DNA from 2 places in the Caballeronia sp. HLA56 genome. Region 1 is predicted to be linked to the other one. Evidence: riboswitches for the same ligand, from Rfam matches in the RefSeq annotation. Region 1 holds a riboswitch; the other holds the start of a gene.
What was found. A riboswitch is a leader RNA that binds a small molecule or an ion and turns the genes downstream of it on or off. The one in region 1 is predicted to bind cobalamin.

Region 2: it holds a riboswitch for cobalamin, as region 1 does, so the genes downstream of both, ACYQ47_RS33040 (TonB-dependent receptor domain-containing protein) here and cobW (cobalamin biosynthesis protein CobW) in region 1, are expected to answer to the same signal.

Annotation. Positions count from the first base shown of each region.
Region 1 is NZ_BAAHOB010000001.1:844,262-848,085, reverse strand. It holds gene ACYQ47_RS03965 (cobyrinate a,c-diamide synthase) at 1-754, opposite strand, end outside; gene cobO (cob(I)yrinic acid a,c-diamide adenosyltransferase) at 759-1,361, opposite strand; gene ACYQ47_RS03955 (cobalamin biosynthesis protein) at 1,358-1,738, opposite strand; cobalamin riboswitch at 1,855-2,105, shown strand; gene cobW (cobalamin biosynthesis protein CobW) at 2,251-3,330, shown strand; gene cobN (cobaltochelatase subunit CobN) at 3,334-3,824, shown strand, end outside.
Region 2 is NZ_BAAHOB010000005.1:2,883,842-2,887,665, forward strand. It holds gene ACYQ47_RS33040 (TonB-dependent receptor domain-containing protein) at 1-1,808, opposite strand, end outside; cobalamin riboswitch at 1,895-2,218, opposite strand; gene ACYQ47_RS33045 (ATPase) at 2,455-2,841, shown strand; gene ACYQ47_RS33050 (cell division protein ZapA) at 2,838-3,152, shown strand; RNA gene ssrS (6S RNA) at 3,275-3,457, shown strand; gene ACYQ47_RS33060 (EVE domain-containing protein) at 3,535-3,824, shown strand, end outside.

The DNA of each region.
Region 1 (3,824 bases):
GATAAATAAATGAAAACGCGGCGTCCCGCGCGATCGCAATGTGCAATCCGTCGAGAAGACGCGGCGGTTCACTTAGCGTGATGTCGTCGTCGAAGCGAACGAGCGGCGGCAAATCGGCAAGCGTGGTCGCGGCAATGGCATCGGCGGCGCGGTCGAGACGCGCATCCAGGTCCGCCACTTCCCGCGCTTGAGTAAGGCCGAGGTGACGTTCGGGTAGCGCGATATCGTCCGCGTTCGAAAAATGACCGCAATAGCGCAGCCCTTCGGGGATGGCTTCGGCCAGCATCTGTGCATGGCGCGCAGACGCCACGCGATTTGCAAGCACGCCGTGAAACGGCACATCAGGCCGATAACGCGCAAGTCCGAACGCAAGCGCGCCGAAGGTTTGCGCCATGCCATGCGCGCCGATTACCGCAAGCACGGGCACATTGAACGCAGCGGCGAGATCGGCGCTGCTCGGCGTGCCATCGAAGAGGCCCATTACGCCTTCGATCAAAATAAGGTCGGCTTCCTTGGCGGCCGCGGAAAGCATCGCGCGGCACGCTTCCAGTCCGACCATCCAAAGATGCAGCGAATAAACGGGCGACCCGCATGCCCGCTCGAGAATCATCGGATCGAGAAAATCCGGCCCGGTCTTGAAGACGCGCACGCGCCTGCCTTGCCGCGTGTGATGACGCGCAAGCGCGGCCGTCACCGTGGTCTTGCCTTGATGCGACGCGCTCGCGCCGATGAAGAGTGCGGGACAGTCTGCCATTGCGTCAAAACTCGACGCCGCGTTGCGCCTTGACGCCCTGCTCGCGATAAGGGTGCTTTACGAGGCGCATTTCGGTGACGAGATCGGCTATTTCTATGAGCTCATCGGCCGCGTGTCGTCCCGTCACGACGACATGCAGCATGGCCGGCCGTGCCTTGAGCACGCCGAGTACTTCCTCAAGCGGCAAATATTCGTACTTGAGCACGGCATTGAGCTCGTCCAGCACGACCATCTGATACTCGCCGCTTTGGATCATGCGTCGTGCTTCGTCCCATCCCTTGCGCGCCGTGGCGATGTCCGCCTCGCGATTTTGCGTGTTCCACGTATAGCCATCGCCCATCGTCACGAAATCGCAATGCGCGATTGCGCCAAGGAAATCGCGTTCCGACGTATGCAGCGCGCCTTTGATAAATTGCACCACGCCGAGTTTCATGCCGTGCCCGAGCACGCGCATGGCCATGCCGAATGCAGCGGTGGTCTTGCCTTTGCCGTTGCCGGTATTGACGATCAACAGGCCCTTTTCATGGTCGGCGGCGGCCTGCTTTTTTTCATGGCCTTCCTTGCGCCGCTGGGTCATGCGCAAATGCGATTCGGTATCGGTTTTCATGCTTGTTTCTTCGATGGTGTCTCTGCAATAGCGACCGTCACGCCGCCCGCGATAGTCTTGTGCACGACGAGCCGGCCGCCGCTGGCAATGAGCGCGCAAGGCTCGCATACGCCGTCGACATTCAAATGCCGCCTTGCCTGCGATAAGAATTCCCCAGGCGCGCGCTTGATTTGATCGGCGCTAAAGAAATCCACGCGCAATTGATGACGCTCGCAAAATGCGAGCAATCCTGCTTCGTCTTTCTTAGCGTCGATGCTTGCCACGCTGACGATATCGGCAAATGCGAGCGTGCCAAGCGCACCACGCACAGCGCGTTCTATTGCTTCGGCGCTTACGCCGCGGCGGCAGCCGATGCCGATGACGAGCGCGGCGCTCATGCTAAACGAAGCCAATTCATGGAGGTCGACTTGAAAAGCCTTAAGGCGGAGGAAAGATACCATACCGGACGCTTAGGCAGGCACCATGCTTTCTTGACGCCTAACCCCGCTAGCCCTAGACTTTCAATAGTTCAGGTGCTCGCGCGCCAAGTCTTTAGCGCGCAGTTGAACGGGAAACAGGAAGCGCGCGTTCAGGCGAACGCAAGCCAACCTGTGCTGCCCCCGCAACGGTAAGCGAAAGCCACGCATGACATGCGCGGCAAGCCGGTTTCAAAGCCACTGTGCTAGGCGTTCAAAGCGTCCGGCGCGGGAAGGCGAAGCGGCTATTTTCGTCAGCCCGGATACCGGCCAGAATTACCGAAGGGATTTCCTTAGCCGCGGGGTTGCGGCGTATCCCCAGATCCACCGAGTCGTGCGCTTTTCCATGTCCATGCCGCTGCAAAGGTCGAATAGACCGCATCGCGCACACCATCACGCATAGGGCGCACGCATCAATCAAGCACGGAGCAACGATGCAAACGCGCAAGATCCCCGTCACGGTCGTGACCGGCTTCCTCGGCAGCGGCAAAACCACGCTGATGCGGCACATTCTTTCGAACGCGCAGGGCAAGCGCATCGCGGTCATCGTCAACGAGTTCGGCGAGCTCGGTATCGATGGAGAAATTCTCAAGGGCTGCGGCATCGGTTGCGACGACGAAGCAGGCTCCGCCGAACGCAATCTCTATGAACTCGCGAACGGTTGCTTGTGTTGCACCGTGCAGGAAGAGTTTTATCCGGTGATGGAGCAACTGCTTGAACGGCGCGACAGGATCGATCACGTGTTGATCGAAACGTCCGGGCTTGCCTTGCCCAAGCCGCTCGTGCAGGCCTTCAACTGGCCGTCCATCAAGAACGCCTTCACCGTGGACGCGGTCGTTACCGTGGTCGACGGTCCGGCTGCGGCAAGCGGTCAGTTCGCGGCAAATCCCATCGCCGTCGATGCGCAGCGCAAGGCCGATCCGAATCTCGATCACGAATCGCCGTTGCATGAGTTGTTTGAAGACCAACTGTCGTCGGCGGATCTCGTCATCGTCAACAAGACCGATCTCATGGATGCCGCCGCGTTGAGCAAGGTCGATGCGCTCGTGCGCCCCGAGATTCCGCCCGAAGTGAAGATCGTTCCCGCGCAGATGGGCAAACTCGACGTGCATGCGCTGCTCGGCTTGCAATCCGCATCGGAAGAGACCATTCATCTGCGGCACGACCATCATGGCTCGCCCGACGAAGACGGTCATGCGGATCATCATCACGACGAGTTCGATTCCGTGGTGGTCGCAGCGGATGTCGAGTCGCGCGAACAGCTGCTTGCGGCACTGCACGTGCTGGTGGAAAAGCACACGATTTACCGTGTGAAGGGCTTCGCGGCGTTGCCGGGTGCCGCCATGCGGCTCGTCGTGCAAGGCGTGGGGCGACGCTTCGACAGTTACTTCGACAGGCGCTGGAACGAAGGCGAGGCATCGAGTCGCTTCGTGCTTATCGGCGAGGACCTCGACCGCGAAACGCTGCAACGTGCCTTCGTTTCCGCGTTGCAGAACTTACCCGTGCAGGCCTGAGCGATGCATCTGCTGCGCACGACTCCGGGAGGCTTCGTCGACGACGCAGCAGGCGTGATGCGGATAGAGCAGACGCGCGCGCCCATCGTCGTGCTCAGTTCGGCCGATACCACGCTCGCGCTGCTCGCAAGCGTCTTTCCACGTCTCGGCCCCGGCTTTCCGGAAGTGCGGCTCGCAAATCAATCGTTCCTGCGCCAGAACGCTTCGGTCGACTTTTATGTCGACGACATTCTGCGTCATGCAAAGGTCGTCATCGTCGATCATCTCGGCGGCGAATCGTATTGGCCCTACGGTATCGAGCGTCTCGTCGCTTTGGCAAAGCGCGAAAAGCAAATGCTCGCCATGTTTTCGGGCGATCTTGCGGAAGACCCGAATCTCATCGGCAAGAGTACGGCCGATGCCGCGTTCTGCCGCGACCTGTCGCGCTATTTACGTGAAGGCGGCGCGCGCAATGCCGAAGAGTTTCTACGCGCCATTGCGCATCGCGCGTTCGG
Region 2 (3,824 bases), on a different contig from region 1:
TAGTTCCGGTCGAAGAGGTTGTCGACACGCGCGCTCACGTACCACGACTTCGTGATGTCATAGCGCGCCGACAGATTCACGACGCCATAGCCCGCGAGCGTCGAATCGTAATCGCTGCGCGCACCGCTCACGATCCACTCGCCACCCACGCGCCAGCTTCCTATCGAGCGATGCGCGCTGAAACTCGCGAAACGCCGCGCACGGCGCGTCAGGTCCTGATTGCCGGTTTCATCGACGGGATTCTGGAACGTCACGCCCGCGCGCAAATCGGTGGCGCCGACATGCCCTGCCCACGATCCCTCGACGCCCTGCACCTTCGCGCGTCCGACGTTCTGCGCGATATAGAAGCCGCTGCCGTCCGATACGTAATCGATCAGATTCGAATAGCGCGTCTGAAACGCCGTCACGCGCAGCACGCCCACTTGGTCCGATGCGTACTGCAGCGCCGCTTCCACCGAATGACTGCGCTCGGGCTGAATGGACGGATTGCCGCTGAACGGATAGTAGAGATCGTCGAAGCTCGGCGCGCGGAACGACGCCGCGTAACTCGCGCTCGCGCGCCAGTGCGTGTCGATGTTGTACGCATAGCCCAGATAGTAGCTGTTCGCGCCGCCGAAATCGGAATACTGGTCGTGGCGCAGATTGGCCTGCACTTCGCTCGGACCGAAGCGTCCCACATAGCCCGCGTACACCGAATTCACGTGACGATCCGGCGCGCTGAACTGATCCGAATCGAGCGTCTGGTCGAGATGCTCGTAACCGAACAGGAGCTTGTGCGCCTCCGTCAGGCGAAAGTCGTTCTGCCACAGATACTGGCGATCCTCGGAATTGAAGCGGCTCGTATAGATGCCGTTCTGCTCGATGTTCGCGCGGTCCTGTCCCTGCGCGACCGTGAAATGCGTGGTCCACTGGTCCGTGATACGGCCGTTCGCAAACACCGATGTCGACCGCACGCGACTGTGCGAATCGTTGAGATCGCCGGGCAAGCCGTAGGCATCGTCAAAACTGTCGATGCCGTTCGACTGATAGAAGCGCACGCCCGCGTCCCATTTGTCGCCGAACTTGTGACGCAGCGTGGCCGCGACGCTTTCGTTCAGATAACCGTTCGCGTTCGGATTGGCGTTGGGCGCGAGCGCGGGATCGATCGACGAGAAACCATCGGTCTTCTCGCGCGATACGTTGAAGCTGAAGGTCGTGCGGCCTTCGCTATCGAGCGCGCCGGAAACTCCCGCCGCTTGTCGCTGCGTGTGATAGCTGCCGTATTCCGTCTCGAAGTAGAAGCGCGGCGGATGCGCCTCGCCGTCTTTCGTGAAGATCTGCACGACGCCGCCGATCGCGCCCGAGCCGTACAGCGCCGACACGTTGCCGTTCACGACTTCGATGCGGTCGATCTGATCCGGCATGATCTGCGCAAGCTGCGCCGAGCCGAGCGATGCGGACTCCACACGCACGCCGTCGATCAAAACGAGCGATTGCGTCGAGGACGCGCCGCGTATGAACGCGCTTGCATTCGCTCCCGGGCCGCCGTTGCGCGTCACCTGCACGCCGGGCGCAAGACCGATGACGCCGAGCGCGTCGTAGGCATTGCTATCGGCGATATCCTGGGCGTCGAAGAGCGAAGTCTGCGCGATCGTATCGGCGAGAGGTTGCGCGGTGCGCGCCGCGGTCACGACGACGGGCGCGAGCGGCGGTTGCGAGGCTTCGTCCGCGAGCGCTTCATGAGCGAGCAGCCATGTGTTGAGGGCGACGAGCGCGGCGCGTTCGATCGTTTTGCGTCTGCCCGCGTGTCGGGCAAGTGGCGATACCATGCGTGAAATGTTCCCATGCGTAGGCTGGCGCGACCTCGCTCCCCGCAAGGCCAATGCGCGACGAGCGCGCTCGAATGCGAACAGACGAACGCGCTGAACAGTTGGCCGGTATCCGGGCTGGCGACACACCGTCCCGCCTTCCCACGCATGAAGCGCAGTGGCATCGACACGTTCTTCGCCTTGCCTGCGTCGAGCGGCGGATTCTTGCGAATCAAACAGACTCACAAGCAAACTCACACGACGGCGCGGCGAAAAACGCGCAAGGGACGACTTGCAACTTGCGTTGCGGTCGCTTACCGTTGCGGGGGCAGCACAGGTTGGCGTGGCCTTGGCGGCGCCGCTTCCTGTTTCCCGTTTGACTGCGCCCGCAAAAGAATGCGGACGCGAGCACCAAAAGTGCGGCAAGTGTAGGAGCGCGATTCAGGACCGTCAAGAAACGACCCTGGCCGATCATCGCAAGACACACGGCTCACGACGAACCCAACTAGAACCCGCCGTCGCAACACATCGGCAGCGCCCGCGCTTTCCACACACGAATGCATCGCGATGCACGCATGATCGCGTGCTGTTACGTCTCGAAACGAGACAATTATCGGAAGCTCCGTTGAACCGCGCTAGAATGCGAGGTCTTTAGAGGACGCAGCACATGCTCAACGAACTCGAATCACTGTCAGGAAATATCGGCCGGCTGATCCAGATCAGCGAGCGGCACAATCAGGCGCGTCTCGCGCTTGAAGCACAAATCGAACAACTGCGTAGCGACTACGCGAACGTGCAGGCAGAGCTCGTGCAAATGCGCGAAGAGCGCGACACGCTGCAAGCCGAACGTGATTCCCTCTCGGCCAAGATCGACGACGCGCAGGTCCGCCTGAACGCGATTCTCGAAAAGTTGCCGCGCGGCAAGTCCGCGAATCATGCCGAGACGGAAAATCAGCTCGATCTCCTCGATGCCCGCTCTCACGATGTGCAAGCCGCGCACGAGCATGCGCACGCGGGAGAGCACAGCGAGCATCATCACGGAGAGAAGGCATGACGACCACGCAGATCGAAGTATCCATTCTCGGCCAGCAATATCGCCTCGCCTGTTCGCCGGAAACCGAAGGCGCGCTGCGTGAAGCGGTGGCACGGGTCGACGCCGAGATGAACAAGGTGCGCAATGCAAGCAACGTGCGCGGGCAAGACCGCATCGCGGTGATGGCCGCGCTTTCACTCGCTTCCGAATTGCTGAGGCTGCAAGAAAGCGTGCGTCATGGCGAGGCCTTCCCCGCCGAGGAAATTCGCCGCACGATGCACTCCATGAACGAACAGCTTGGTGCTGTCATCGCGCAGTATGAAGTGCAGTGACCGAAGTGCCGCGACGCCGCTCCGTGGCGAACGCTAATCGGTCGCGCGATGTCAATCGAAAAAAGAAACTGCGCAATTGGTGTCGAGAGGCTGCATTAGACATTCGATTGGTGTAGAGTGACTACTCCCTGCCTGGTTCGCCAAGGTCATATATTCCTTGAACCAATGCTACATTGGCACGGTTGTGGAAACTTGCAGCACGGGCGCGCGCGTCACTCTGTCTGATGTACCCGAAGTGTTGCTTACTGCGACCAATCTTGAACCCAGGTTCAGGATGCCGGCCTAGCGGCCGAGGTGGGGACCCTACTCCAGCGGCATCGGTTCATACCGATGCCGTTTGCTTTTGTCGAGCCCGTTTTAAAACCCCGTTGCCGAATCCATCATGCGCTACTGGCTGATGAAGTCCGAACCGGACGAAGCGAGCATCGATCATCTCGCGCACGCGCCGAAGAAAACCCTCCCGTGGACGGGCGTGCGCAACTATCAGGCGCGCAACTTCATGCGCGACCAGATGCAAGTCGGCGACGGCGTGCTCTTCTATCATTCGAGTTGCCCGGAACCGGGCATTGCGGGCATCGCCAAAGTCTGTTCCACGGCCTATCCCGATCCCACTCAGTTCGACGCCAAAAGCCTGTACTTCGACGCCAAGTCCGTGCAGGAGTCGCCGCGCTG